2 regions of the Rhodoglobus aureus genome follow, and region 1 is predicted to be linked to the other one. Evidence: predicted binding sites of a transcription regulator. Region 1 holds the regulator's gene; the other holds the start of a gene.
The links. Region 1 encodes HrcA, which represses chaperone genes, less so after heat shock. Its sites were predicted from a motif close to TTNGCACTCGNNNNNNNCGAGTGCNAA; they were not measured.
Positions count from the first base shown of each region.

Region 2: the regulator HrcA is predicted to act here: its motif matches at 6,258-6,284, upstream of groES (co-chaperone GroES).

Region 1 covers NZ_BAAAKW010000001.1:54,254-69,059, reverse strand. The annotation lists gene ABD112_RS00335 (histidine triad nucleotide-binding protein) at 1-92, opposite strand, end outside; gene ABD112_RS00330 (16S rRNA (uracil(1498)-N(3))-methyltransferase) at 110-841, opposite strand; gene dnaJ (molecular chaperone DnaJ) at 851-1,951, opposite strand; gene hrcA (heat-inducible transcriptional repressor HrcA) at 1,975-2,997, opposite strand; gene ABD112_RS00315 (DUF4870 domain-containing protein) at 3,210-3,608, shown strand; gene ABD112_RS00310 (DUF4870 domain-containing protein) at 3,715-4,089, shown strand; gene hemW (radical SAM family heme chaperone HemW) at 4,105-5,355, opposite strand; gene ABD112_RS00300 (HAD family hydrolase) at 5,454-6,131, shown strand; gene ABD112_RS00295 (DUF1990 domain-containing protein) at 6,167-6,772, opposite strand; gene lepA (translation elongation factor 4) at 6,778-8,646, opposite strand; gene ABD112_RS00285 (DUF4190 domain-containing protein) at 8,747-9,169, opposite strand; gene rpsT (30S ribosomal protein S20) at 9,580-9,840, shown strand; gene holA (DNA polymerase III subunit delta) at 10,017-11,045, opposite strand; gene ABD112_RS00270 (ComEC/Rec2 family competence protein) at 11,077-13,431, opposite strand; gene ABD112_RS00265 (ComEA family DNA-binding protein) at 13,428-14,018, opposite strand; gene ABD112_RS00260 (hypothetical protein) at 14,172-14,806, opposite strand, start outside.
Region 2 covers NZ_BAAAKW010000008.1:73,468-88,273, forward strand. The annotation lists gene alr (alanine racemase) at 1-825, shown strand, start outside; gene tsaE (tRNA (adenosine(37)-N6)-threonylcarbamoyltransferase complex ATPase subunit type 1 TsaE) at 822-1,499, shown strand; gene tsaB (tRNA (adenosine(37)-N6)-threonylcarbamoyltransferase complex dimerization subunit type 1 TsaB) at 1,483-2,103, shown strand; gene rimI (ribosomal protein S18-alanine N-acetyltransferase) at 2,100-2,591, shown strand; gene tsaD (tRNA (adenosine(37)-N6)-threonylcarbamoyltransferase complex transferase subunit TsaD) at 2,720-3,751, shown strand; gene ABD112_RS01835 (DUF4190 domain-containing protein) at 3,852-4,136, shown strand; gene ABD112_RS01840 (DUF4190 domain-containing protein) at 4,213-5,031, shown strand; gene ABD112_RS01845 (class I SAM-dependent methyltransferase) at 5,046-6,233, opposite strand; gene groES (co-chaperone GroES) at 6,357-6,653, shown strand; gene rarD (EamA family transporter RarD) at 6,775-7,722, shown strand; gene ABD112_RS01860 (ABC transporter substrate-binding protein) at 7,780-9,069, shown strand; gene ABD112_RS01865 (ABC transporter substrate-binding protein) at 9,200-10,456, shown strand; gene ABD112_RS01870 (ABC transporter substrate-binding protein) at 10,628-11,905, shown strand; gene ABD112_RS01875 (ABC transporter ATP-binding protein) at 12,276-13,013, opposite strand; gene ABD112_RS01880 (ABC transporter ATP-binding protein) at 13,010-13,954, opposite strand; gene ABD112_RS01885 (branched-chain amino acid ABC transporter permease) at 13,974-14,806, opposite strand, start outside.

The DNA of each region.
Region 1 (14,806 bases):
CGAAACGCGATCACGGAATCTGACTCGAAGACAATATCCGCGGGAATCTCGCGAGCGATGATCTTGGTAAAGATCGAACGTGAATCAGACATAGCTCTAGCCTAATCCTCTAGCCCCAGCGACCAAGTTTGACGTTCAGTACCGCAAGCGCAGCGGGGCCAGCGGTAGACGTGCGCAGCACTTCACTGCCCAGCCGAACCGTGGATGCACCGGCCGCAGTCAATAGCTCCAGCTCATGGTCTGCAACACCACCCTCTGGCCCGACGACGAGCACAATGTCGCGATCATCGACGACGAGGTCGGACAGCGTCTCTGTTGCGGTTGGCTCGAGCACGAGCATCCGCGTGCTGGAGGCGAACGCTGCGAGCTGCTTAGTAGTCACAAGATCAAGCACGTCGGGCAACCACGTGCGCAACGATTGTTTACTGGCTTCGCGCACAATTGCCGCCCACCGATCGCGACCCTTAGCAACCTTTGCTCCCTGCCAGCGCGAAATACTGCGCGCCGCTGACCACGGAATCACGCCGTCAATACCGAGTTCTGTCGCCACTTGCACTGCGAGCTCATCGCGATCGGCCTTGGCCAATGCTTGCGCGAGAAATACCGCAGGCGTGCTGCGTGGAGTGTGCCGTGCCTCAGCAACCTCGATGCTGAGTTCGGTGTGCTCAGCGACGGTGATCGCCCCAGAAACCGTGAGCCCAGCCCCATTGCTAATCGCAATCGTCTCGCCGACTTTCAGCCGCGACACCGTAACCGCGTGACGCGCTTCTGCTTGTGTCAGCGAGACTGTGTCGCCGACCTTAGCGTCGTCGAGTTCTTCATCGATATAGAGGTGAGCCACCGTACTCGCCTACAGGAACCGGTCGCGCAGTTTGGCGAAGAGTCCCTGCTGGAACTCAGCGAATTCTGGCGCTTTGCTCTTGCGCGCTGCGGCAAGTTGCTTTATCAATGCCTGTTCGGTACCGCTCAGCTTAGTTGGAGTGACGACCTGGATGCCTAGGCGCAAGTCACCGCGAGCACCACCACGCAGACCTGTAATGCCTCGCTCCTTGACGGTGAGCACTTCGCCACTCTGAGTGCCCGGCTTGATGTGCACCTCAACCTTGTCGTCCAAGCCGTTCAAGGTCACAGTGGTGCCCAGGATCGCGTCAAGCATCTGAACCTCAACGGTGGCAAGCAGGTCGTCATCGGAGCGACTGAAGACGTCGTGATGACGCACCTTCATCTCCAAGAAGAGGTCACCGTTGGGTCCACCCGCCGGCCCGACTTCGCCCTGGCCCGGCATCTGCAAACGCACACCAGTTTCGACACCGGCCGGAATGTCGACCGAAATGGTACGTTGAGCCCGCACTCGGCCCTGGCCTGCACACGTAGCGCAAGGGTTCACGATGATGTTGCCGTAGCCGCGGCACGTGCCACAGGGGCTCGAGGTCATGACGTTACCCAGGAGGCTGCGCACCTGGCGATGAATCTGACCGCTGCCCTGACAAATATCACAGCGCACCGGTGAAGAGCCGGGTGCCGAACAGCTACCCTCACAGGTCTCACAAAGCACAGCGGTATTGACCTCGATGTCGCGCGAAACGCCAAACATCGTGTCTTTCAGGCTGACCTCAACTCGCAGCAGGGCATCCTGGCCGCGCTCACGACGAGATCGGGGCCCGACGGATTGACCGCCGCCACCACCGCCGAAAAAGGTTTCAAAGATGTCGCCGAAGCCAAAGCTCGCTCCGCCAAAACCGCCGCCGCTGCCGCCCATGTCGTACTGCTGACGCTGCTGCGGATCGCTCAACACGTCATACGCGTGGGTGACGGATTTGAATCGTTCTGACGCGTCCTCGCTCGGGTTCACGTCGGGGTGCAACTCGCGAGCAAGCTTGCGGTACGCCTTCTTGATTTCTTCGGGCGTAGCCTCGCGTGCAACGCCGAGGGCTTCGTAGTGATCTGCCAAAGTTCCGATTGCTCCTTACGAGCTCAATTTTCTTCTAAAAGTCGTGACAGGTAACGCGCTACCGCGCGAACCGCTGCCATGTTGTTCGAGTAGTCCATGCGAGTCGGGCCAAGCACACCCAGTCGCGCAACGTCGCCGCCCGACGAGGAATACCCACCCGTAACGACAGACGTCTCTTCAAGTCCAAATTCTGCGTTCTCTCGCCCAATCCGAGTAGAAACGGATCCACTAGTCACTTGCATCTCTCCAAAGAGGCGCAACAGCGTAACTTGCTCTTCAATTGCCTCAAGCACGGGAAAAATGCTGCCGGAGAAATCTTGCTCGGTTCGCGCAAGGTTTGCTGTACCCGCCAATACAAGTTTGTCATGACGGTTGGCCAACACCTGTTCAACCAGACTGGATGCCACCTGACTGACGACCGCTTGGCGTTCGGCCGCGAAAATATCAGCGAAATTCGCCAGCCTCTCAGCAGCTTCAGGCAGGGACTGCCCGTTGAGCGCGGAGTTCAACTTTGCGCGCATCTCCCCCAAGAACACGTCGTCAAGGGGCTCCAAGACATCGATGAGCCGTTGTTCGACACGCCCGGAATCCGTAATAAACACCGTCATGATGCGCGAAGCACCCAATGGAACCAACTCGATATGGCGCACCCGAGCCGTTGCCAGCGAAGGATACTGCACGAGCGCGACGCTGTTTGTTAGCTGGGAAAGCATGCGCACAGTGCGCGCAAGCACGTCATCCAAGTCGTCGGCTTGACCCAAGAAAGACTCGATCGCTTGGCGCTGTGCGCTCGTGAGCGGCCGCAAATCTGCGAGCTGATCCACAAACACGCGGTAGCCCTTATCGGTGGGCACACGACCAGACGAGGTGTGAGGAGCGGTGATCAGCTCTTCATCTTCGAGCAAAACCATGTCGTTGCGGATCGTTGCGGCAGAGACACCAAAGGAATGACGCTCCACTATCGACTTAGACCCGACAGGCTCGCGCGTAGCAACGTAGTCCTGCACGATGACTCGAAGCACATCAAGTCCGCGGGCGGAAACCATGCCACCACCCACCTCTCTTGATTGGCACTCAATCCGTTCGACTGCCAATCTTACTCGACACACCGCGACACAACCGTTGCACCGCACAACTCATTAGCGCTACCGTATGTCTGTACTTGGGTGCTACCCCTCCGGGGAAATGCTCAGGTGTGACACCGAGCACTTTGATGAAACCCGGGAACTTCCCTCGTTCACCTGAAAGGCACGAACTCATGACTGACGCAAATCCGCAGCCCGCCGCGCCGCAGCCGGCAGCCCAACTGACCACGGCTGAGGACAACCAGTGGGCGTCCTTCGCTCACCTGGGCGGAATCCTCAGCTTCCTGCCATCACTCATCATTTGGCTGATCTTTAAGGATCGCGGCGCTTTCACCAACGTCGAAGCCAAAGAAGCGCTGAACTTCCAGATCACATTGACCATCGCGCACATCGCGCTTGCAATCCTCGGCTCGATCCTGACCGCTGTCACTTTCGGCATCTTCGGCATCATCCAGGGCTTGCTGTGGTTCGCGCTCGTCGCTGTAGCCATCATCTTCTCGATCATCGGCTTCACGAAGGCCAAGGATGGCAACCACTACCGTTACCCTTTCGCACTTCGCCTCATCAAGTAGCACGATATTTAGTAGCTGAATGAGACTCGGCCCCGGGAGCTTCCACTCTCGGGGCTATTTTTTTGCCCAATGCACGCTTTAGGCCAATGCAGGGTTTAATGGAGTCATGTCAGATTCCACACCCCCCACCAGTTCTCCGTACGCACCGATCCAACCGATGAGTCCGAGCGACGAGAAGCTTTGGTCGACGTTGATTCATGTCGGTGGAATCTTCTTCGGATTCATACCAGCGCTCGTCGGCTACCTCGTGTTCAAGGAACGCGGTCCCTTCGTGCGTGCTCACACTCGCACCGCGCTGAATTTCCAGATCACCATGTACATCGCGATGTTTTTGGGCGCTATTCTCAGCGTCGTCGGTATCGGATTCCTGATCATTGCTGCCGTTGCGATTATCATCGTCATCTTCAGCATCGTCGCCGCAATCGCCTCGAACAATGGGCAGGCGTACAGCTACCCGCTCACGTTCCAGTTCATTAAGTAACTCGAATTCACCGCTCTAAATAGGGGCGTCACCTAGCAATCGCCGCACCACGGCATCCGCGAGCAGGCGCCCCTTTAGCGTGAGCTCAATCGTTCCGCTCAGTGCAGCACGCGCATCCACGAGTTCGTCGGCGATGAGACCAGCCACCGCCTGGCGGCCATCCGCATCGAGGGTGTTGATGTGCAGACCGTTGCGCACGCGGGTGCGCAACAAGACGTGCTCTAAGTATTTGCTCGAGTCCGCGAGCGTCTCTCTGCCCGCTCCCGGCGAGTGTCCGGCGGCAATACGGTCGGCATACGCCGCCGGGTGCTTCACATTCCACCAGCGCACTCCGCCAACGTGGCTGTGTGCGCCGGGGCCAACACCCCACCAGTCGTTGCCCAGCCAGTAGCCCAGGTTGTGGCGACTGGTATTGCTGACGTCAGGATCATTGCTGGCCTTGCCCCAGTTGCTGACCTCGTACCATTCATAACCCGCAGCACTGAGCTTCTGCTCGGCCAGCTCGTACATGTCAGCCTGCAGGTCATCATCGACAGGTGCGACGACACCGCGGCGAATTTGTGCCGCCAACTTGGTACCCGTCTCGATGATGAGAGCGTAAGCAGAAATGTGATCAGGGCTCTGCGCGATAGCGTGATCTAGTGAGCGCTCCCAATCTGCCAAGCTCTCCCCCGGAGTGCCATAGATCAGGTCGAGACTCACATCGAGCCCCACCTCGCGCGCCCACGTCACCACGTGAGGAACTCGTTCGGGATCATGAGTGCGCTCAAGCGTTGCGAGCACGTGCGGCACCGCTGACTGCATCCCGAAAGACACACGGCTGAAGCCGGCCTCCTTGAGCGCCAGCAAATAATCTCGGTCAACAGAATCGGGGTTCGCCTCAGTGGTGATTTCGACATCCGGCGTGAAGCCCCACGTGTCGCGCGCAGCAGCAAGCATGCGCGTCAGGTCAGTCACGGGAAGCAAGGTTGGTGTGCCGCCACCGAAGAACACCGTCGACGCTTCTCGAGGAGCAACGCCCGCCTGCGACAGCACGGTGGATGCCAGCGCCATCTCAGCGATAGCTTCCGTAGCGTAGTCAGACCGCTTGGCCCCGCGCAGCTCTTCACTCGTATAGGTGTTGAAGTCGCAGTACCCGCAGCGAACGCGGCAGAACGGAACATGAATGTACACGCTCCACGGGCGGCTCTCAGAACCGACCGCCGCGCTGTCGGGGAGCGCGCCATCGAGAGGTGCTGGATCGGCAATGGGCAAAGCACCTGGCACGAACGATTCCCCTAAGCAGCTGATGACGAAAGTGTCTCGCAGCTAGTGCATGCAGACACTCGTCAATTGTCGCACCCCGTGCGTGGGAGCATGTAACGGTGAAAACGCACATTCTGTGGGACATCGACGGCACGCTCATCCACAACTCTCGTGACGGAACGACTGTCTATCTCGACGCATTCACGCGCGTCACTGGGGCCCCACCGCGCCGCCGCATCACGAACCCTCACGGAATGACTGAGGGCCAGCTTCTCGCGAAGCTGCTCGAGCTCAACGGCCATCCCAGCACGATGCTGGATGACCTGCTGAACGAACTCGATGGGCGTACACGCGCCCAGCACGACAGCGGATTTGTGCGGGAAGCTGTTGCAGGCGGACCGCAGGCACTTCGGCGCGTGTCAAGCCGTGGATGGACAAACTCACTGCTGACCGGCAACGGGCCCCAGCACTCTCGCTACAAACTGTTGGCGGCCGGCTACTCAATCGACGACTTCAACTGGCAAAGCTCGTTCTTTGGCGATCGCTCGCCAGATCGTCACCACCTCACATCGCTGGTTGCACCATTGCTCGGCGAGGGCACCAACGTCATCATCGGCGACACCCCCAATGATGGGCTCGCCGCAGACTCCGCAGCGTTGCCATTTATCGCCGTAGCGACAGGTGCCTACTCGGTTGCCGACCTCCGCGGCACAAACGCGCTCCTCGTCGTTGACAACCTAGAGACGGGCATCGACGACCTGCTCGGCACAATCGCCGAGCTCACCCAGCGCGGCTAAAGTGCAGCTCTCAGCGGTAGGTCCTGATGCCAGGCCTAGTCCTTGGGACTCGGCGAAGGAATAGCGCCCGCCAGCGCACGCAAATAGCGGCCGACAACGATGGACTGCAAGATTCGCAGAGCGGGTGAGAGCAACATCCATTTCGTCGATGCCGGTCGTGAAAACGAGCGAACAGTGATCCAAATCGAGTTGTCTGCTCGACGCTCGACCATGAATGACTCCTCGCCGCGTAGCGGATGGCCCTCAAGCGTTCCGTAGGCGAACCCAGCAACCTTTGGCTTGTCGACGACATACACAACACGCACCGGCTCGTGGGCAATGAACGGGCGGCGACCAACGGAAAGAACAATGGTGTCACCGGGGCGAACCCTGGGATGCGAATCGTTGTCGTGCGACAGATCAAGCGAGTCACCGGCGGGATCGCGCGGCAATAGGGTCACGCCAAAGCCGCTGCGGCGCTTCACACCCCACGTCAGAATCTGTTGGTGCGCGAAAGCCCAGCGCTTTTCCCCATGCCCGATTCGGGCAGTACGCTCGACACGACGAAAGCCTGCCGGGGGAAGAACAGTAAAAGTGCTGCCGCGCGTGGCACCCACCGCGCCGTACGTAACGGGCGCATTGGGGTAGGTGCGGGCATCCACTTCGCCTACTTCTTCTCTTTGCCGGCTTCGACTTCACCAGACAGTGCCGCAATAAAGGCAGCCTGCGGAACCTCGACGCGACCGACCATCTTCATGCGCTTCTTGCCCTCTTTTTGCTTCTCGAGGAGCTTGCGCTTGCGACTAATGTCGCCGCCATAACACTTAGCCAAAACGTCTTTGCGCATCGCCCGAATCGACTCACGAGCAATAATACGTGCGCCAATTGCGGCCTGAATGGGAACCTCAAACTGCTGGCGCGGGATCAGATTCTTCAAACGCTCGGTCATCAGCACGCCATAGGTATACGCCTTTTCGCGGTGCACAATCGCGCTGAACGCATCGACAGCTTCACCCTGAAGCAGAATGTCGACCTTCACGAGATCGGCCTCTTGATGACCGCTGGGCTCATAGTCGAGACTGGCGTAGCCCTGCGTGCGGCTCTTCAAGTGATCGAAGAAGTCGAAGACAATCTCGCCGAGAGGCATCGTGTAGTGAAGCTCAACACGGTCGGTGCCGACATATTCCATGCCCTGCATGGTGCCGCGACGTGACTGGCAGAGCTCCATAACCGTTCCGACAAAGTCCTTTGGAGTCAAAATGGATGCCTTCACCATCGGCTCGCTTACACTAGCGATCTTTCCGCCAGGGAACTCACTGGGGTTCGTGACGGTAGTGACATTCTTGTCATCGCCAATGACTTCGTAGATTACCGAAGGAGCGGTGGCAATCATGTCGAGGTTGAACTCGCGCTCAAGACGCTCACGCACGATCTCCAAGTGCAGCAACCCTAAGAATCCACAACGGAAACCGAAACCCAACGCAACAGACGTCTCAGGTTCGTAGACGAGAGCAGCATCTGACAGCTTCAGTTTGTCGAGTGCCTCACGCAGCACCGGATAGTCGGAACCGTCAATGGGGTAGAGGCCCGAGAACACCATCGGCTTCGGCTCGGAATAACCCTTAAGCGGCTGCGTCGACGGCTTGGCGAAGTTAGTGACCGTGTCACCGACCTTGCTGAGGCGAACATCCTTCACACCGGTGATGAGATAACCCACCTCACCGACGCCGAGACCCTTCGTCGGTGTCGGCTCAGGCGAGCTCACACCGATCTCAAGCAATTCATGAGCCGACTTCGTCGACATCATCATGACCTTTTCGCGCGGCGACATTTTGCCGTCAATCATGCGGACGTAGGTAATAACTCCACGATACGAGTCGTAAACCGAGTCAAAAATCATTGCGCGGGCAGGAGCGGATGGGTCGCCAACCGGGGCAGGAATCAACCGTGTTGCTTCATCGAGCAGCTCAGAAACGCCAACCCCCGTCTTGCCAGATACACGGAGAACCGTCGAAGGATCGCAGCCGATCAGACCAGCGATCTCGTCGGCGTACTTGTCGGGATCAGCAGCAGGCAAGTCAATTTTGTTCAGCACCGGAATGATCGTCAGATCGTTCTCCATCGCCAAATAGAGGTTTGCGAGCGTCTGTGCCTCAATGCCCTGCGCCGCATCCACCAAAAGAATTGCGCCCTCACAGGCAGCCAGCGAACGCGACACCTCATAGGTGAAGTCAACGTGGCCAGGCGTGTCAATCATGTTCAGCGCATACGACTGCTCTTTGCCGTTCTCATCAGTGAGAGCCCACGGCATGCGAACAGCTTGGCTCTTGATCGTGATGCCGCGCTCACGCTCGATATCCATACGGTCGAGGTACTGGGCCCGCATATCGCGGTCGCTGACAACCCCCGTGACCGACAGCATGCGGTCAGCGAGGGTGGACTTGCCATGATCGATATGCGCAATGATGCAAAAGTTGCGGATAAACGCAGGATCGGTCGAAGCAGGCTCAAGTGTGTAAGAGGCGCGAGGAGACATCCGCCCAATTCTCCCACGTGCGCGACGATCCTGCGCGCACGTGGCTCAAACGACAGGCAGACATAGGGTTAGGCGGCCGCTACGTCGACTCTAAGGGGCTCTAGGACGCGGCGAAGAAGAGAAACGGCAGCGAAATCAACGCGCCGGCAACCACAACAACAACCCAGCCGAAAGTAGCGACGGACGCCAACACAATTCCCCAGATAGAGAAGCTGCGTCCCGCGGGCTCATCCCGAAGGCCAAACACGCCCAAAACGACGGCAGCCAGAGGCACGACGACACTTTGAGCGAAGAAGAACGACGCAATACCCAAGCTCAAAGCGAGAATGCTCATCGTGCGAGAAGCGCAAGGGGCGGATGCTGGAAGTGACGAACCCTGCTGGGTGGATGCTGGAAGTGCAGTATCGGTCGGCATAGCTTGCTCGTCGGGTGTCGAGTTCGCACGTGCGCCATCTTGGTCTGTCGCGGCAAGCGCCACTAAGGACGAATCAAAAGCGGAATCAGAAATAGTTGAAGAAGTCATACCTAAACGATAGAAAACAGAGAGCGGCCGAGGAATCGGGGTAACCCCCGGAACCGTAGGCGGATAACGAGTAGGTATGGGTTTGAGGCCGAGGTGCATGGCGTGGCAAACAGGCAGTGAAACCTCAGTTGCAGTAACGTTGAAGGGTAGGCTTAGGAGTCCGAGCAAACTTGGTTTGTTTTGACTTGGGAGGCTCCGCAAGAGCCCGAGCAAACGTAGTTTGCCCGGCGCTGGGGTCGCACAATTGCTCCGCAATTGCCATAGCTCCACCGCGCTGGTAATGTTGCCTGTTGGCTTATGCATATGGTTCTTCGTCGAACAGTATGCGCATCGCGGCCGGGAATCAGAACACCGATTCTCTTCCACGGCCGCCCACCATCTCTGATCCACAAACAAGAAAGCACCTCAACGTGGCAAATATTAAGTCGCAGATCAAGCGCATCGGCACCAACAAGAAGGCACAAGACCGCAACCGCCAGGTCAAGAGCCAGGTCAAGACCGCCATCCGCGCAACCCGCGCAGCGATCAAGGCTGGCGACAAAGACACCGCGCTCGCGAACCTGAAGGTCGCCGCCAAGTCGCTCGACAAGGCCGCCGGCAAAGGCGTCCTACACAAGAACCAGGCAGCGAACCGCAAGTCGGCCATCGCCAAGCAGGTTGCAGCACTCTAAAGACCTTTGATCGGCATACCGCCGAACACAACAAACGCCCCCACCGTTCGCGGCTGGGGGCGTTTGTTGTTAGGTCGCTTGCGGTTGGGGCGTATGTTGTTGAGTCGCTTGCGGTTAGGTCGCTTGTCGCTAGGGCGTATGTCGCTAGGGCGTATGTCGTCGAGCGCCGCAGTTAGCTAGCGGATGCCGCGAGCCGCCACGACAGAGATCATGCGTTCAAGCGCAAAGACAGGGTCGCGCCCCAAACCTTTGACCTGAGCATCCGTATCGGCAATTGCCTCAATGGCGGAGCCAAGCCCCGCATCACTCCAGCCCCGCAAATCTTTCATAGCGCGCTCTGCTTGCCACGGTGCCATCCCGAAAGTCTTCGCTGCCTGACCCGACGACATTGAGCCGCCGGAGAGCTTCGCCATCGTTCGAACCTTGGAGGCGAACGCAGCCACGATCGGCACCGGGTCTGCCCCAGAGGCCAGCGCATGACGCAACAAGACAAGAGCCTCGCCTGAACGACCCGCGATCGCAGAATCAGCAACCTTAAATGCGCTAGTTTCGACCCGCCCAGAGTAGTAGCGAGCAACAGTTGACTCGTTAATTTCATCCGCATCGTCGGCAATGAGCTGCTGGCAGGCAGCCGCAAGCTCGGCGAGGTCAGCGGAGAACGCAGACACGAGAGTGTGCAGTGCGCCCGGCGTCACTCGTCGACGTTGGGTAGCGAACTCGGCGGCCGCAAAGTCGTACTTATCTGAGTCTCTTTTGAGATCGATGCACACGACCTCGATTCCGCCGCCCGTGCCTGCACGGATTGCGTCAAGAAGCTTCTTGCCGCGAACTCCCCCGGCGTGACGCAGCACCACATAGGTGTCGTCTGCCGGGGCATCCAGATACTTCAACGTCTCAGTGATGAAGGCGTCGGAACACTTTTCGACGTTCGTGATGCGGATCATTCGCGGCTCGCTGAAAAGCGACGGGCTCGCCAAACTGATGAGTTCACCTGGGGCGTATTGGTCTGCCTCGAGATCGCTCACTTCAAGGCTGGGGTCTTCTACCTTGAGGGTGTCGCGCAGCAACCTAATTGCACGGTCGGCAAGAAAACCTTCGGTGCCACTGACGAGCACGATTGGTGCTGGGCGCACATTGTTCCACGTCAATTGTGGGATAGCGACCTTCGACTTTGCCGGCGATCGTGCTGGGGGCTTAGCGGCCACGAGACTCCTCACTTAGTACTGCGACCCCAGCCTATCCTTGCCCGCCGACGTGCCGTTCCGACCATAACCGAACCGCGCCAGGCCGGGTCGCCGGCGATACCAACACAAGCCCGTCTGTGTCGCTTCGCATTGCCAGGATCCCGGCCTCGGCGAGCATGCCCAATGCATCGGCAGTCGGATGCCCATAGCCGTTCTCGGCTCCGACACCCACCAACCCCACAGTGGCGTTGAGCGCGGCATAGAGGGGCGGGTATTGATCGGCGGACCCGTGATGACTGACTTTGACGACATCCACTCTCGAGAGTTTGTGCTCGCCCACGAGTCTCGCCTGCGCACTCTCTCCGAGGTCACCGAGGAACACGGAACTGAGGCACTGGCGCTCACAATCGGGCCGAGGCAGAAACTCAAGGATAACGCTCGCATCGTTTCCTGGATCGATGCCTGCAAGTCGCTCGCCTGGCCACAACACGCTCCAACGCAGCTCACCGAGCGAGCCGCGATCTCCCGTACTGGCAGGCAGCACTTGAGCACCCGCTGCTTCGAAGGCATCGAGTAGCGCGACATCCTGCGCAGACGCCGTCGGGCCGACCAGCACAGTGTCAGCTCGACCGAGCACCGCCTCGGCGCCACCAACATGGTCGTGGTCAAAGTGTGTGAGCACCAGTAGATCAATTCGGTCGACGCCCAGGCGTGTGAGGCACACGTCGAGACGCTCGGGATCGGGCCCGGTGTCGATCAGGGCGGTTCGCTCTCCGCTGCGCACGACTACAGCGTCCCCCTGACCGACATCGCACTGGGCAAACTGCCAATCTTTGGGCCAGGACAGCGCCGCGCTCACCCCGAGGCCTGCGGCAGCAGCGCCCGCGAGCGCTGTGACGACGACGAGTACGGAGAGGGCTCGACGGCGCCACGGCTGTTTCATCACTAGTGCCGCCAGCAGTAGCACGGTGATGATACTGAGCGCGACGACACCTACCCAGCCCTCCCACCACGGGATACGCGTTCCCGGAGCATTCGCAAAGAAGGTCGCCACAGCGGCCACCCACGCCGAGGGCAGCCAGGCGATCCATATCAGGCCAATGCCGAGGGGCGGGAAGACGGTGAGCGCCACACAGGCCGCCAGACCCACCACTGTGGCGACGGGCGCCGCGGGGGCAGCGAGCACGTTAGCGAGCACCCCATAGGTGGGCAGCGTGGGCTGCAACAGCAACAGCACTGGCTGGCAGGCGAGTTGCGCTGCGAGCGGCACTGCCACGACGAGTGACAGCCACCGCGGTAACCAGCGGTCCAGCAGTTGAGCCAGGGGTTCGGCAAACAGCAGCAGACCAGCCGTTGCGAAGACCGACAGCGCGAACGCGAAGTTGCGCGACAGCCACGGGTCAAACACCAGGAGGCTGATCGCGGCGAGTGAGAGCACAGCCATGCCGCGAATCGGTCGCCCACTGCCCAACGCGATGAGCACCAGTGTCGCCATGAGAGCCGCCCGAAGAACACTAGGGTCTGGAGTGACCACAACCACGAATGCGAGTAGCACGAGCACGGAGAGCGCGATCCTCAGCACTCGATGAGCGCCGAGTCTGCCACCAAGGGCCATGATCAGCCCAACCACAATCGCGCAGTTTGCTCCGGACACCGCCGTGAGGTGACTCAGCGAGCTGGTCTTCATAGCGGCATCCAACTCTTCGTTGACCGCCGAGGTATCGCCGATCGCGAGCCCTCCGATGAGTTGCCCACCACCGCCGGGGAGGACCTGGGCTGCGGTGGCAAACGTGCGCCGAAGCTGGTTAGCCCATTCGATCGACTCGGCCGGATCGGCCCGCCACTGCGCGTCTTCGGAGGCAAACACCAGCACCGCTCGCCCATCACCCGGCTCAGTTGCCGTGAGTGTAGCTACGACTGAGAACTCGACTCCAATCCCCCATTCGTCGCCCTCCGGCTCCATCTCTGAGCCGTTTGTACCCTTCACGCCGAACCGATCGCTGTCATGAAAGACCAGCGCAGGAGAACTCAGGGGCACCGACTGCCCGTCGACGATCACCGATGACAGTTGCGCCTGAAAGTACTCAAGATCGGCACGAACTGCGGAGGTGGTCGTGCCCCACACTTCTACCTGGACGTGACGAGCGGCAAGGTCGCTCAGGGCTTCCGGCTGACGAAGATCTGCGTGCAGCGCGACGGCGGTCGAACAAAGGGCTGCCAGCGCGCACGCGAGACCAAAGCTGGCCAACAACTGGCGCCGAGAGACGAGCGCGGCAGCGGTCGTGACTCCAGCGGAAAGCCACAGCACAACGGCGCTCGCGACAGCCCACTGCGGGACACCGATCAGAAGCACCGCGACCAACCATGCGACAGCGACCGGGACGCTCAACCTCAGATCGAGGCTCATACAGTGATCAGCTCGCGGAGACCCTCGAATGTCTTGTCGCCGAATCCGGAGACATTGCGCAGGTCGTCGATGGTCGTGAATCGACCATTGGCATCCCGCCACGCCAAGATTCGGGCTGCCATCGCCGGGCCGACCCTAGGCAGTGTGTCGAGCGCGGCCGCATCTGCCGTGTTTAGATTCACTCGCGAATCGGATGCCGCACCATCCGGCGCCTGCTCGCCTTCTTCGGGCACGGAAAACTGTTCGCCATCGGTCAGCAGCCGCGCAAGATTGAGCTCTTCACGATTGGCAGTCTCAGTGAAACCGCCGGCGGCAGCAATCGCGTCAATGACGCGAGCACCATCCGCGAGCTCGAAGAGGCCCGGCCGCGCAACTGCCCCGGTGACATGCACGAAAACTGATGGTGAACTGTGCGAAAATTCGCCGTCAGACTCCCCCAGCTCACTCCGCGAGATCTCTGCCGACTCTGGCCTTGCAGTGAGCGCTGTGGCGAGCACTGCGCAGCCAAGCGCGACCAACACGAGCACAACGACTGCCCCGACGCGCAACCGCAATCGGGCGCGTCTGGCCTGCTCAAACTCTTCCACGCACAGAAACTACGCGCGCCGCGGTTGCCCCAACGCGCGCAGTCTCTAAATGTGGAGTTGCTTATCCTTCGGTGGGCTGTTGACGAGTCGCGGGCGAGCAAGCGCCTCGTAGCAATATGCTAGCCGCTTGGTTCGGCATCAACTGCAACGAGTTCAACGAACCCGTACCCACTCAACCGTCACTCCTTCAGGCAGTTCAGGAGTTTCGCCGGCATCCCATGGTCGATATTCGTGTCCCTGCCCTTGAGGCGATGGCCATCCATAGAAGCCGATATTCGTCGAGTATGGAGACCCTCCGAATACTTCGCTCGGACGGACTTCCTGCCCGTCCTTAATCCACACTTGTTTCAGTTCGCCTGTGATGCCGCCTCGAAAACCTGGGCCAATAATCGCAGGGTACGGCTCGGTCCAGAGAACTGTGATTAACAAGGGCACGCTCAGGAGAGAAAGGACAACCATGCTGGTCTTGAGCGAAACGTTGGCGCCGGCCTCCGTTCTCAAGGACTTGATAACGGTGTAGGCGATGACAATCCCCATGAGGAAGGCAAACACCCAAAACATGGGCACCTTCAGACCAAACGGCCCAAAAGTAACTGCGCCACCAATGAGAGGTCCCAAGTTGGCGATGATGACGGTGGCAAGGAGTAGTCCCCCGGCCACCACGTAAGTAAGCTTCTCAACTGCCTTGATGGCAAGGGGAAGTAGCGCCAGGTACACCGGAAACAGTTCGGAAAAGTTGATTCCGAAAAGCAAAACTACCCCGATGTTGAATGACAAGCACATCAAGA
Region 2 (14,806 bases), on a different contig from region 1:
TCCGGAACCGCGTGCGTGCACCTCAAAGTCGACACGGGCTTGCACCGCAACGGAGCCGCTCTCGGCGACTGGCAGCAGTTCTTCGAGGCCGCTGTTGAGCACGAACTGGCCGGCCGTCTGCGGGTGCGAGGAATCTGGAGCCACCTTGCCAACGCGGGTGATGAGCACGATGCCAAGCAGATCGAACAGTTTGCGGCAGCTATTGCGATGGCAGAGTCGGTAGGGCTGCGGCCAGAATTCCGTCACTTGGCTGCCTCAGAGGGAGCAATCAAGCATCCAGACGCCCGGTTCAATTTGGTGCGGCTCGGAATCAGCACTTATGGTCTGGCCCCTTCCGACGATGTGGATGCTGCGGCTCTCGGGCTGGTGCCTGCGATGACCTTGAGCGCGCCCGTCATCTCGGTCAAGCGCGCTTCGGCGGGTGAGGGTGTTTCGTACGGGTTCGACTTTCACTGCGAGACCGATACGACTCTGGCTCTCGTTCCCCTGGGCTACGGCGATGGCGTTCCACGTCAGGCCTCCAACCGCGGGCCTGTTTCGATCAACGGAGTGACCGGTCGCATTGCTGGCCGGGTTGCGATGGATCAGATCGTGGTCGACATGGGCGATGTTCCCGTGGCAGTCGGAGACCGCGCAGTGCTCTTCGGCGACTCGTCGAGCGCTTCGGATCTCTCGAATTCGTCGGGCGCCTCGAACTTTTCGAACAGCGCAACCGCCTCGATGTCGGTGCCGAGCGCCGACAACTGGGCTGCAGCGGCCGGCACCATCAACTACGAGATTGTGACGCGCATCGGGCAGCGCGTAGTGCGCAGGTACGAACCGTGACCACACTGGTGATCGATTCCCCCGAGCGGATGGCTGAACTCGGGGCTGTGATCGCCGGGCAGCTCAGCGCCGGCGACCTCGTTTTACTCAATGGCGAGCTCGGTGCTGGCAAGACCACCCTCACTCGAGCGATCGGCGAAACCCTTGGCATTCGGGGCACAGTCACGAGCCCAACTTTTGTGCTCGCGCGCACGCATCCGAGGCTCGAAGCGCCGACACTGACACTGACACTGACACCGACACTGACACCGACACTGACACCGACGCCGACACTGACGCCGACACTGACACCGACGCCGACACCGACGTCGGGATCGACGTTCGCTTCGGCATCCGCGCCGGTATCGACACCCGGGTCCAGCCTGGCGCCCCTCGTGCACGTCGACGCGTATCGCTTGGGCAGCGCTGTTGAGCTCGACGATCTCGACATCGACTTTGAGGCATCCATTGTTGTGGTCGAATGGGGCGCAGGGTTACTTGACGGGGTCAGCGAGTCATGGTTGAACGTCGACATTGTGCGACCAACAGGTGCACGGGGCGAGGCGGGCACTGGCGGTGAGAACGCGGCTGCCGACGACTTCGCCGAAGAATCAGTGGAACCGCGCACGGTCACGGTTACCGGTTGTGGCCCCAAGTGGGCAGACATGGGGTGGCTCGATGTTCTTAGCGATTGATACGTCGGCAGGAACAAGTGTCGCCATCGTTGATGCGCTTGGCGTCGTGCACGCCGAGTGCGACTCTGCAGACACCCGCAAGCATGCCGAAGTTGTTGGCGACTTCATCTACACGTGCCTCGCTGAGGCTGGGCTGGCGGTAGCCGATCTCACCGGTGTTGTCGCTGGTATGGGCCCGGGACCCTTCACCGGACTGCGCGTTGGAATCGTTGCCGCACGCGCTTTCGCCTTCGGTGCTGGCCTGCCGCTATATCCGGTCGTCACCCACGACGCCATTGCCCTCGGCGAAACCGGACCAACCCTGATCGCCACCGACGCTCGGCGCAAAGAGTTCTATTGGTCGACCTACACGGGAATGGATGATGCGGGGCTGCCTATCCGCGACGCTGGCCCCGCGCTGTCTCCCGCCGCCGAACTCCCCACCCACGTGCCGAATTACGACCACTACGCGCTGCGGGAAGCCGCAATCGTACACGCCGCGAATTTGGCCAGGCTCGCGCACATCCTGAAAGCCAACGGACGCGAATTCGCGGGCGAAGAAGCCCTCTACCTGCGCTCGCCAGACATCAGCCTCTCCGCAGGACCGAAACGAGTAACCGCATGAGCTGGCAACTGCGCCGCGCCACCCCAAGCGATCTTGACGCCATCATGGTGATCGAGTCGAGCGAGTTCGCCAATGATGCTTGGTCGAGCGACATGATGGCAGCGGAGATCGTCGACAACCACGGTTATTACTTGGTCGCGCATCCGGTGGGGGAGCCAACGCAGGTGAAAGCCTATGCAGGATTGCGTGCTCCGTTCCGTTCGGGGCAGGCCGATATCCAAACCATTGCTGTTGCACCGGATGCTCGACGCCACGGTATTGGGCGTGCGCTGATGCACGCGCTCATGGTTGAGGCTCGCGATCGGGGGGCTGGCGAGCTCTTCTTGGAGGTGCGCGATGACAATCCGGCCGCGCAACGCCTCTATGAATCGCTCGGTTTTGAGCACATCGCTGTGCGTCCGAACTATTACCAGCCCGATGGTGTGGATGCGATTGTGATGCGCCTCACCATTCCCGAACCGAAACTCTCTCCGGCGGTGGGCGCATGAGCCAGCTCGCGGGCGAGACCCAGGCCGGAGCGGCGCGTCAGGCAGCTCGGGCGCGTCAGGTAGCACCGTCTAACCGGGAAGCACCGTCGAGCCGCAGCGTGCCCGAGAACACCACAGCGCCTCTCGTGCTGGGGATTGAAACGAGTTGTGACGAAACAGGGATCGGCATTGTTCGTGGCAGCCGATTGCTCGCTAACGTCATCTCGTCGTCGATGGACGAGCACGCCCGCTATGGCGGGGTGGTTCCGGAGGTTGCGGCACGGGCCCACCTTGAGGCGATGCAGCCGGCGCTCGTGCAGGCGCTCGCCGATGCGGGCGTAGAGCTTCACGAGATCGATGCGATTGCGGTCACGAGTGGTCCAGGACTTGCTGGTGCGCTCATGGTGGGTGTTGCCGCTGCGAAGGCGCTCGCCGTCGCGACCGACAAGCCGCTCTATGCCGTCAATCATCTTGTCGGCCACGTCGGCGCCGACGTGTTGCGCGATGACGGAACCGAGATCGATCTTCCGACAATCGCGCTGCTCGTGTCTGGCGGGCATACTTCGCTGCTGCACGTGCGTGATCTGGTTTCTGATGTCGAACTGCTCGGCGAAACAATTGACGATGCTGCGGGTGAAGCTTTCGACAAGGTTGCTCGGCTGCTCGGATTGCCCTACCCCGGCGGGCCACAGATAGACCGGGTCGCTGCAGGGGGAGACCCTCGGGCCATCCGATTCCCCCGAGGGCTTAGCAAGGCCAAAGACATGGAACGGCACCGCTACGACTTCTCGTTCTCCGGGCTAAAGACTGCAGTTGCGCGTTGGGTTGAGCGCGAGCAAGACGCCGGAACAGACTTTTCGATTGCGGATGTCGCGGCCAGCTTCCGTGAGGCAGTCGTCGACATCCTGCTGACCAAGGCTGTCGCGGCGTGTGTTGATCGCGGCGTACCTCGATTGCTGCTGGGCGGCGGAGTCGTGGCAAACGCCCGCGTGCGCGAGCTCGCACAGGAGCGGTGCGATGCTGCGGGCATCCAGTTGAGAATCCCGCCGTTGTCGTTGTGCACCGACAACGGTGCGATGATCGCCGCACTGGGCGCCCAATTGGTGATGGCCGGTAAACAACCGTCGACGCTCAGCTTTAGTGCGGACTCCACCCTCCCTGTCACCCAAATACAGGCGTAGAAACGGATCGGGCGCCAGACGGGGCGCATTGACAGCGTTCTCTCAGGCTGAGAATATGGTGGCGCCGCTATCGGTTTCATCTACTAAGGAGCACTCCGCCATGTCAGAACCCACGCCTTACGCCTCGACGCCAACGGGCGCGCCGGTTGCCAAGTGGAACGTACTCTCGATCGTTTCGCTCGTGACGTCGATCCTGTGGCTTAGCCTCATCGGTATTGTCACCGGCCACATTGCGCTCAGCCAGATCAAAAAGACCGGTGAACAGGGCAATGTGCTCGCCATAATCGGTCTCGTGCTCGGCTACCTCGGTTTGCTGGGGGCCATCATTGTCGCATTCCTCGTCATTGGTTCCTTGGCGGTCGGCTCGTCCATCACCGGCTATTGAGAACTTCGCTCTAGAGAAAGGGGCCGCACTTCCGTGCGGGCCTTTTTTGTTGAGTTGCGCTTGCTAAAGTATGCGAATGGCTACAAACAACTCAGACGACTCAACCTCGTCGATCCCCAATCCCGCTATTCCGGCGGTATCAAGCGCCCCCAAGGCGAAGGCGACTCCGTCAGCTAAGAAGCCTGCGGCCAAGAAGCCGACCTCCGCAGAGTCCGCAGCTAAGTCGACACCTGCTGCGAAGACCAGCCCGGCAAAGGCTACGGCCACACAGGCCGCCCCCGTGAAGTCGGCAGCACCAAAGGTGGCGCCAAAGAGCGCTGCAGAACACGCCAATACGGCAGTGGCTGCTGCACTGACGAAGCCCTATGCCGCAGCGTCAGCAAGCGCCGCCGACTCGAGCTCGACGAGTGCGACAACAGCACCCGCCGTAACTGGTGCCCCCAGCGCACCGGCGGCCACCTCAGTGCCCCCTGCGCCCCCTGTGCCGCCTGTTGCGACTAAGGCAACTCCGGCAGCATCGAACGACCCATACTCCGCACCGAGCGGCACCCCGATCGCCGGCTACGAGGGTGCGTCAACTCCGGGCCAGGCACCGTTCACGCCGGTTCCGGCTGGTCCCGCACAGGGACTCTCGATCGCCTCAATGGTTACCGGAATCTCGGGCATCCTGCTGTCGTTCGTCTTCTTCGGTTTCTTGCCCGGTTTGGCCGCAGTTGTTATGGGGCACATGGCGCAGAAGAAGCAGCCGCACGGGCGTCCGTTCTGGCTCACTGGTCTCATCACCGGCTATATCAGCGTCGCAATTGGCCTGATCACCGGGATCTTTGTGATCGGCGCTTTCCTTCTGTTTACAGCCGGCTTAAGCCAGCTAGACAACAGCTACTTCGGGTACTAACTAGCTTCCCGTGCTTAGCGGTTAGGCGTCACGCGCTGTGCAAGCAGCGCCCGGCGTTTGCCCGCAACGCGCGTCAGAATAAGTGTTGCGCTGTTCTCGCCTTTGAGCGAGAGCGATGTTCGAAAAGTCGCGGGGTCGATATCAACCCCGCGCTTTTTGATTTCCAGGGTGCCGATTTTGCGCGCAGCGAGTTCTTTTTTCAGCGACCGCTTGTCGAGGGGAAAGTCGGCCACTATCTCGAAGCACGTAGCGAAGGGCGAGGCTGCAGCGGTATCCGCGCTGAAGTAGGCGATCGAGGTATCGAGCATCCGGCCGTTCAACTGCCGGGCGAGGTCGCCAATGAGGCGTGCGCGGATGACGGCGCCGTCAGGTTCGAACAGGTACTGACCGAGTTCCCCAGCGGCTTCGTCCGCGCTGTCGGTGGCTGCCGTCATCTCGGCGGTGCCGTGTTCTCCGATCACGAGCGCTGCGCGCCGGATGCCGGGGCGGGCAACTGCGCCAAACCAGAGTCCGAGTTCGACGACTTCGCGCCCGACGGACACCCATTGGGCTTCGGCGCTGTCGGGGATTAGAGCGCGGTCGACACCTGGGCCGAGCTTGATTCCGGTGGGGTAGCGCTCGGCTAGGCCGAACGCGAAGTCGAGTGACGGTGTCCAGTCGGCGGGGTTGGTGAGGCGAACGCGGGCGTCTCGCCGTGCTGGATCAAGGTAGATGCCATCGATGCCGGTGAGGTCTGCGGATTCCGCATCGCCGTGTACGACTTGTGCGTTGCTCCACGGCGCTAGGTTGTAGCTCGCGATCGCTGCGGTGGTTTCATCGCGTTCTACCGCGGTGACGTTGAGGTCGAGGCCTGCGATGGCGAGCGCATCAGCTCCGATGCCGCAGCCGAGATCGGCGACCCACTTCACCCCGGCGGCGCTAAAACGGCCTGCGTGCAGAGAGGCAACGGAGAGTCGGGTTGCTTGTTCGAGGCCGGCTTCGGTGAAGAGCATCCGCTCTGCAAATGGACCAAACTTGCTTGCGGCTTTTGCGCGCAGTTTTGACTGACTGAGTACTGCTGCAACGAGTCCGGCGCTGTGGCCGGCCTTGCGGAGTTCGGCGACGGTTCGCACGATTTCGTCGTTCGATTGCCAGACCGGAAGTGAGTCAAGCAGGCGAAGGCCCTCGGTCGAAAGCAGCTCTCGCAATTCGCTCTGATTCATTCTCTAACCGTATCCGCATCCGTATTGGCACTCACGTTGATCGAGTGCCAACCAAGCCGTATAGTTGATCTGGCACTCCTACAGGGAGTGTGCCAACCCAAGAACTTTAGAAAGAGGTCCCACGTGTCGGTGTCCATTAAGCCGCTCGAAGATCGCATTGTTATCAAGCAGGTCGATGCAGAACAGACCACCGCGTCTGGGCTCGTCATTCCTGACACTGCGAAAGAGAAGCCCCAAGAGGGCGAAGTAGTCGCCGTAGGTCCCGGTCGCATCGATGACAACGGAAACCGCGTGCCTCTCGATATCGCCGTAGGTGACAAGGTCATCTACTCCAAGTATGGCGGAACCGAAGTGAAGTACGGCGGAGACGACCTGCTCGTTCTGTCGGCTCGCGACGTGCTCGCTGTGGTTGTTCGCTAACGCGACTACCTAAATCCTCGCCGAACGTCACTGTTCGGCTACACGAAAGCCCAAGGCTCCGGCCTTGGGCTTTCGTATTGTCTGGATGTCATAGGGAGCCCCAGCGCAGCCCTAAGCTTTAGTGGTGACCACGACTTCTCACGCAACTGATCGCGTATCGCCGAGCGGCCTCGGGTTCGCAGTATCCGCCTACGTTTTGTGGGGCGCGATGCCGATCGTGTTCTTCTCTCTCAAAGAGTCGGGCGCGATTGAAATCGTGGCCTGGCGCATCGTCTTGTCGCTCGTTTTTTGTGCGGCTCTTCTGCTGGTCACCCGCGGCTATGTGCGCGTTTTGGTCATCATCCGTGACCGCAAGACTTTCTGGAGCCTCGGTCTTGCCGGAGTGCTTGTCGTCATCAACTGGCTGATCTACGTGTACGCCAGCCTCAATGGTCACATTGTGGAAGCGTCATTGGGCTACTTCACCAACCCGATCGTCACGGTGTTGCTCGGCGTGATCATTCTGCGCGAACGGTTGCGTCCGCTGCAATGGGTTGCCCTCGGCATAAGCGCTCTTGCCGTGCTCGTTCTTGCCATCGGCTACGGCAGTTTTCCGTGGATCGCGTTGGGTCTGGCCTTCAGCTTTGGTCTTTACGGTCTCGTGAAAAAGAGCGTCGGGCCAAAAGCGGATGCGTTGGGCGGCCTAGCGGTCGAGACAGCATTCTTGACGCCCATTGCGATTGTTGTTCTGCTCGTGTTGAGCGCAAACGGCACTCTCTCGGTGGGCTCTGTCAGCACCGGTCACACGGTATTGACTTTGTTCTTGGGCGCGATCACGGCGATTCCGCTGATCCTGTTCGCCGCAGCAGCCCGCCGTCTGCCTCTCACCTACATGGGACTTGCGCAGTACTTGGCGCCCATCTTGCAGTTGGTCGTCGGTGTCTTCGTTTTCCATGAGGCGATGCCGCCAGAACGCTGGTTGGGCTTCGCAATTGTGTGGGTGGCGCTGGCAATCCTCACCTTCGATCTCTTCCGTCACTCTTCTCGCATTCGGCTAGGTTCGCCATCGGACGCTCCGGGGGCACCGTAGTATTCCTGTGAAGGTGCGTGATCGCCCGAAGATCGCGGCTCCGAGAGAGGTAAGTCAATGACGAGCTTTCGCGCGACTCGACGTCTGATCGTTGCGGCATCAGTTGTCGTAGTAGCCCTTGCGGCGTGCAGTTCGCCTGCCCCGACAGCCACACCGGTTTTCACTCCTGCGGCATCGCCTACTCCGACTCCGGTCGTGACTCCTGCTGGTGACGGTGTGCTGCGAGTGGGCACTATCTTTCCGACGAGCGGTATGTTCTCATTCTTGGCTGCTGCTCAAACTGCCGGTGTGGCGGCGGCGGTCAAGGAGATCAATGCTGCCGGTGGAGTGAACGGCGAACCGGTCACGGTAGTGAGCGTTGACTCTGGTGAGGCAAAGACCACCAAGCTGGAAACGTCGTTCAAAACGTTGGTGTCGAAGAAGGTGGATGTGGTTATTGGGCCATCGTCGTCGGCTCTCGCTCAGCGCGCTATCCCGTTGGCAATCGATGCCAAAATTCCCGTCATCTCTCCTGCGGCAACGTTCTCCGCACTCACTGATGTTTTTGACGACGGATACTTCTTCCGCACGATTCCCGCCTATGACCAGCAGGGGCATGCCCTAGCGGAGGAACTCGCTGGTGGGGACACCACGCAGCGCATTGCCTACGTTTATGTTGCCGACGATGAGGGCACAGCCCTACACGACACTTTCGTCACGGCGCTCGCGGATTACGACAGCGAGCTTGTCGCAGATGAAGCCTTTTCCAGCTCGACTACCAACTTTGATTCGATCATTGCCAGCCTCAAAAAGGCGCAACCTGATGTTGTCGTCGTCGGGTCGACGTATGGCTCGGTCAAGGCGACAAAGGCTGCAATTGGCAAGATCGTGGCTGCAGGCTACAAGGGTTCGAAGTTGTGGCTCACCTCTCTCAACACTGGCGACTATTCGCAATCGTTTAAGAATGGCACCCTGAAGGGCGTGCGAGGAGTGATTGAAGGCGCGCAGCCATCGAAGGCCTTCATCGCGACTCTCAAGGCGAGCAATTCGAAGCTGACCAGCTACCGCTATGCGATGGAGGCCTATGACGCCACGATGCTGGCTGCTCTCGCCGCGATCGTCGCGCAAGACGATGCGGGGGAGGCGATTGCGGGTTCCCTTTATGACGTCTCCAAAGGTGGCGTGAAATGCCTGAGTTTCACTGAGTGCCGTGAAGTGCTGAAAACTAGCAACGATATTGACTATGACGGCGTTTCCGGAACGGTGAACTTCACGCCAGGCGGCGATATTGAGCCCGGATACTGGGGTTATTACACCTACGACGGCGAGAACAAATTCGTTTTTAAGAGCGGATCTGTCGTCGGCTAAAACGAGTGCCGCCCGTATTGGGGGCACTCGTTCGGCGACAAATTGGGTTCCCTGAGTTCGTCTTTTGTGGTTTGCCCACTACCGTAACAATGCCGCTTTTTGTTTCCGGCGGTAGATAGGAGCGACTGTGATGACATCCATACCCGTTGGATCACGCGTGTCGCTGCGAACCCGTCGTGGGTTCACGGCAGTTGCTGGCGTTCTCGCGGCGGTACTTGTGCTGAGCGGATGCGCGGACGCAGAAGCTCCGAAAGAGGCCATCGCGCCCAAAGATTTGACCCTCACTATTGGTGCTCTGGTGCCGGAGTCAGGGTCACTCAAAAAGTTTGCTCCAGCCGTTTCAGCAGCAATTGCCTTGGCGGCACAAGACGTCAACGATGCAAACGCGATGCTCACGGTAAACGTCGAAACTCAGGATTCCGGTGATTCCACGGGTACGACGGCGGAGGATGCCGTGACTGAACTGCTCGCTGCCCGAGCCACCGTAATTATTGGAGGCCTGTCGAACGGTGTCTCGAAGAAAGTGATCGACAAGATCACCGGCGCCGGTGTTGTCGAGATTTCGCCGGCGAATGATTCGCCCGACTTCTCCACCTATGGCGACAGCATGCTCTACTGGCGCACTTCGCCTTCCTGCGCGCTCGAAGGTTCCGCTCTGGGAGCCGAGATGGCCGAACGAATCGACGGCTCAATCGCGATCCTGTCGGAGGACGTACTCTGTGGTCCGCTCTTGCCGCGTGCGGTCGGGGAAACCTTCCAGCGCGGTGGCGGCGAAGTCATCGTCGAGGAGACTATTGACGACAAGGCAACGGGCCTTGACGACCAAATCGCTGAGGCGATTGCAGCGAAGCCGGATGCCGTAGCGATTCTCGGCACGACGCAGGCAGAGAAGATTGCCAAGGCGTTCATTGCCGCGGGCTACTCGGGCGATCAGCTTTTCTTTAGTGGTCTTTCGTTGGGCGAGCGTGGTTCAGGATTTGCTGCGGGGAGCCTGACGGGTTCGATCGTCACACATCCGGGGCTAGAAATATCTACGATTTCTGAGTTCACCGACCGGCTCTTGGAGGTCAATCCGAGCTTAAAGGACTTCAGCTACGCGGCAGAGAGCTATGACGCCGTGATCTTGGCAAGCCTCGCAGCCTTGGCTTCGCAGGAGGTCTCGGGTGAAGGGATTGCGAGCAAGCTTCAAGAAGTCTCTGGTGGCTCTGGCGAAGGCGAAGTCGTGACGAATTTTGCGGATGCCGCGAAGATCATCCTTGATGGCGGGATCGTGGATTACGACGGTGTTTCGGGCCCAATAACCCTTAGCGACAATGGCGATCCCCAGGACGCCATTATTGGGATCTACCAATACGGTAGCGACAACGTGTACGCCCGGATTAACTGAGTAACATCTGCGTTTCAGAAGAGTCTACGAATGGTAACGATTCCCAAGAGTGTTACAAGGCTGTAGTACAGACGTATTGTGCGGACGTCCCGAGTGGGCATAGCTTGACAGTGTGGTGACAACGTAGTGCCACATTTGATTCCTGAACACATTCGAAACGCAAGGAGCAACATGAGCGTATTCGCGAAGGCTACGGCCTCCCCATCACGGTCCAAGCGGACCCTGTTGAGCAGTCTCGCCATTGTCGGTGCAAGTGCACTGGTACTGGCTGGCTGTGCAACAGACGGAGGGGAAACACCTTCCGGCGGCGACGGCGGCGAACTTTCGCTGAAGCTGGGAACGGCACTCCCCGTAACCGGTAACCTCGCGTTCCTCGGCCCGCCCGAGATCGCAGGAACCGAGTACGCAGCTGCTCAGGTTAACGAAGCCGATGCAGGCATCCAGGTCGAACTGATTCAGGGTGACTCCGGTGACACCGATAACAAGGCATACGAGACTGAAATTCCTCGTCTGCTCAATGAAGATGTTTCGGCCATTCTTGGCGCAGCATCCTCAGGTGTTTCGCTTCAGTTCATTGACCAGGTTGTTGGCGCTGGAGTAATCCAGTTCTCGCCGGCAAACACCTCGGCCGCATTCACGACGTACGACGACAAGGGCCTGTACTTCCGTACCGCTCCTTCCGACGTGCTCCAGGGTGAGGTTCTGGGTAACCTGATCGCTGCTGATGGTCACGAGACCCTCGGCATGATCGTCCTCAACGACTCCTACGGAACCGGCCTTGCTAAGTTCACGCAGGAAGCATTCGAAGCAGCCGGTGGTGAAGTTGTTTCACAGCCCACTTACAACACCGGTGACACCACGTTCGATGCTCAGATTTCAGAAGTTCTTGCTTCTGACCCTGATGCCATCGCACTGATCACCTTCGAAGAAGTTTCGACCATGCTTCCGAGCATCGTCAGCGGCTTCCCGGCGGAGAACCTCTACTTCGTAGACGGCAACCTCGCGAACTTCAGTGACGAGTTGGCTCCTGGCACCCTCACCGGCGCCAAGGGAACCCTTCCGGGTCTGAGCGTCGACACGATCGCAGAATTCACTTCTGCGCTCAGCGAGTTCTACGTGGGATCGGGTCAGCCTGAGCTCACCGAGTTCAGCTACGCAGCAGAGTCGTTCGACTCGGTCATCTTGCTCGCTCTCGCATCGCTCGCAGCCGGTTCAACCGACTCCGCAGCAATCGCAGAGAAGCTGCAGGAAGTATCGGGTGGTTCGGGTAACGGCGAGAAGTGCACCACCTTCGCCGACTGTGCAGACATCATCAATGGTGGCGGCGTAGCTGACTACGACGGCATCTCTGGTCCGATCTCCTTCGATGAACTCGGTGACCCCACCGAGGCCAAGGTTGGTATCTACCAGTACGGTGACGACAACACCTACAGCGCGTACAAGGGCTAATAACCTCTAATACTCGCTAAGAGAAAGGCCCCAACCCGCACAGGGTTGGGGCCTTTTTCGCGCGCTCACGCACCTGTAGCGGATGCTGAAGCAGTTTCACAGAGCGCTAGCAGTTGCTGATAAACCTGAAACTGCGTCAGCTGCCCTTGTAGGCGCCTCATTGCGGCGCGGATGAGCGTCTTCGCCGTCTCGCGCTGCTAACGGCGCTCAGGGTGGCATACAGCGCCTTGAGGGTGCCAATGTTTGGCCGACACAGCGTCTGACTTGACTCGACCCGATCCCGAGTGCGGCCGTCGTGGCGTTAACGCACACTGCCCCGCCCGGACGAATCCGGACGCGGCATTTTGTGGCGGTGCTGAGCGCTACTGGTTTAGGTGCCGAGCGTACCGAGGTACAGACCGATGACCTTGGGGTCGTTCAGGAGCTCGCGCCCGGTGCCTTCGTAGGCATCCTTGCCCTGGTCGAGAACGTAGCCGCGGTCACAGATCTGTAGGCAGCGTCGTGCATTCTGCTCAACCATGATCGTAGTGACGCCGGCCTTGTTGATCTCCGAAACACGAATGAACGCTTCGTCTTGCTTCACAGGAGACAAACCAGCGGATGGCTCGTCGAGCAGCAGCACGTGCGGGTCCATCATGAGTGCACGCGACATCGCGACCATTTGACGTTCACCGCCCGACAGCGAACCGGCGCGTTGCTTGAGCCGCGATTTGAGTTCGCCGAAGATGCCGACAACAAAGTCAAGCCGCTCGTCAAAGATTTTGGGGTTCTGGTAGAGCCCCATCTGAAGGTTCTCTGCGATCGTCAGGCTAGGGAACACGTTGTTGTTCTGTGGCACAAAACCCACACCGCGTGCCACGAGCTTGTTGGCCTTGAGCCCCGTGATGTCATCACCGTTCAGCGTGATCGACCCGCCGCGTACCTGCACTTGGCCAAAGATGGCTTTGAGCAGTGTCGACTTGCCGGCGCCGTTGGGCCCGATGATCCCGATGAGCTCACCCGGGTTTGCGACCAGGTTGCAGTCGTTCAGAATGTCGACTCCGGGAAGGTAGCCTGCGGTGAGGTCCTTGACGTGGACTACGGCATTCTCGGTGGGAATTGCATTCACTTGCGGGGCTCCTTGCGCTTAGCGATAGTGGAGTCGATTTCTTTGACCTCAGCAGCCAGATCGATCGCAGCCGTGTTCAGCTCACCCTCGATGCGACCGGTGACAATACCGAGGTCGACATCTTGGTGCGAACCGAGGTAGGCGTCGATCACGGCTTTGTTCTTCATGACCTCGTCTGGCGGGCCCTCTGCTACTACCTTGCCTTCGGCCATCACAATCACCCAGTCGGCGATGTGGCGAACCATGTGCATGTCGTGCTCGACGAAGAGCACAGTCATACCCTCTTCCTTCAAGTCGAGGATGTGGTCGAGCAGCGACTCCGTGAGCGCCGGGTTGACGCCTGCCATCGGTTCGTCAAGCATCACAAGCGTTGGCTCGCTCATCAGAGCGCGTGCCATCTCGAGCAGCTTGCGCTGTCCTCCAGAAAGGCTGGCAGCGAAGTCTGACGACTTGGTGTCGAGCTTGAACTTCTTGAGCAGAACCTCGGCGCGTGCTTCAATCTCGGCCTCTTGCTTGCGCCAGAGCTTCGGGATCATGCCGCGGAAAATGTTTTCCCCGATCTGGTCCTTGGCGCCGAGTTTCATGTTCTCGAGAACCGTCAAAAGCCCGAGAGCTTTCGTCAGCTGGAAGGTGCGCACTTGACCCAAGCGGGCCACTTTGTGTGCGCCCATCCCGGCAAGGGCGTGGCCGTTGAAGGTCCACTTACCTTCGTCGGGCTTGTCGAACCCGGTCAGAAGGTTGAACAGTGTCGTCTTGCCAGCACCGTTCGGACCAATCAGTGCGGTGATCGCATTCCGAGGGATCTCAATGTGGTCAACGTCGACCGCGGTGAGTCCACCGAACGTGCGACGAACTCCATCAGCAATGATGATCGGGTCGACCTTGGCAACTCCCGGAGCGATATCGCCCTTGTGGAGCCCCGTCGTCTTTTCGCGTTGCACCGGTGCAGCCGGTGTGTCTTTATTTGACAAAGGTCAGCTCCTTCTTATTGCCGAGGATGCCCTGCGGTCGATAGATCACGAGCAACATCAGCGCGATACCGACAAGGATGAAACGCACCGTTTGCGACTGCGTCGTGGTCATGAACGGCAGGACACCAATGTTGACCAGAGCGGGAAGCAGGTTGCTCAGCAGAACTTGAACGCCCCAGAAGATGACCGAACCGATCACGGGTCCAAAGATTGTTGCGGCACCACCGAGCAGCAGTGCGGTGTACACGAAGAACGTCAGCGACGTCACATACACACCGGGGTTCACGGATGCGGGGAGGGCGTACACGATGCCACCCATGGCCCCGAAGACTCCACCAAGCATCAGCGACTGCAGCTTGTAGGAGAACACGTTCTTGCCGAGGGCGCGCACGGCATCCTCGTCTTCACGGATTCCCTTAATGACACGACCCCAGGGGCTGCGCATGACAGACCACAGGATGAGCATCGCGATGACCAAAATCGTGATGCCGAAGATGCGCACCCACCATCCGTTTGCGTTATACACCCATGGGCCGAAACCGTAGGTGCCATCGGGGATCGGGTTGAACGCACGGAAGCTGTCGTGGTAGCCGCTCAGTCCATCGGCAGACCCGGTGTACTTGTCAAACGTTGTCGTCAGGAACAACAGGCGCACGACCTCGGCCGCCGCGATCGTCACGATTGCCAGGTAGTCACCGCGCAGTCGCAGCGTCGGAATTCCCAGGATGAGCGCGAACACGAGCGAGCCGCCGACACCGACGAGCATGCCGCCCCACCACGGAAAACCGAAGGTGAGGATTGAGATCGCATAGCCGTAAGCGC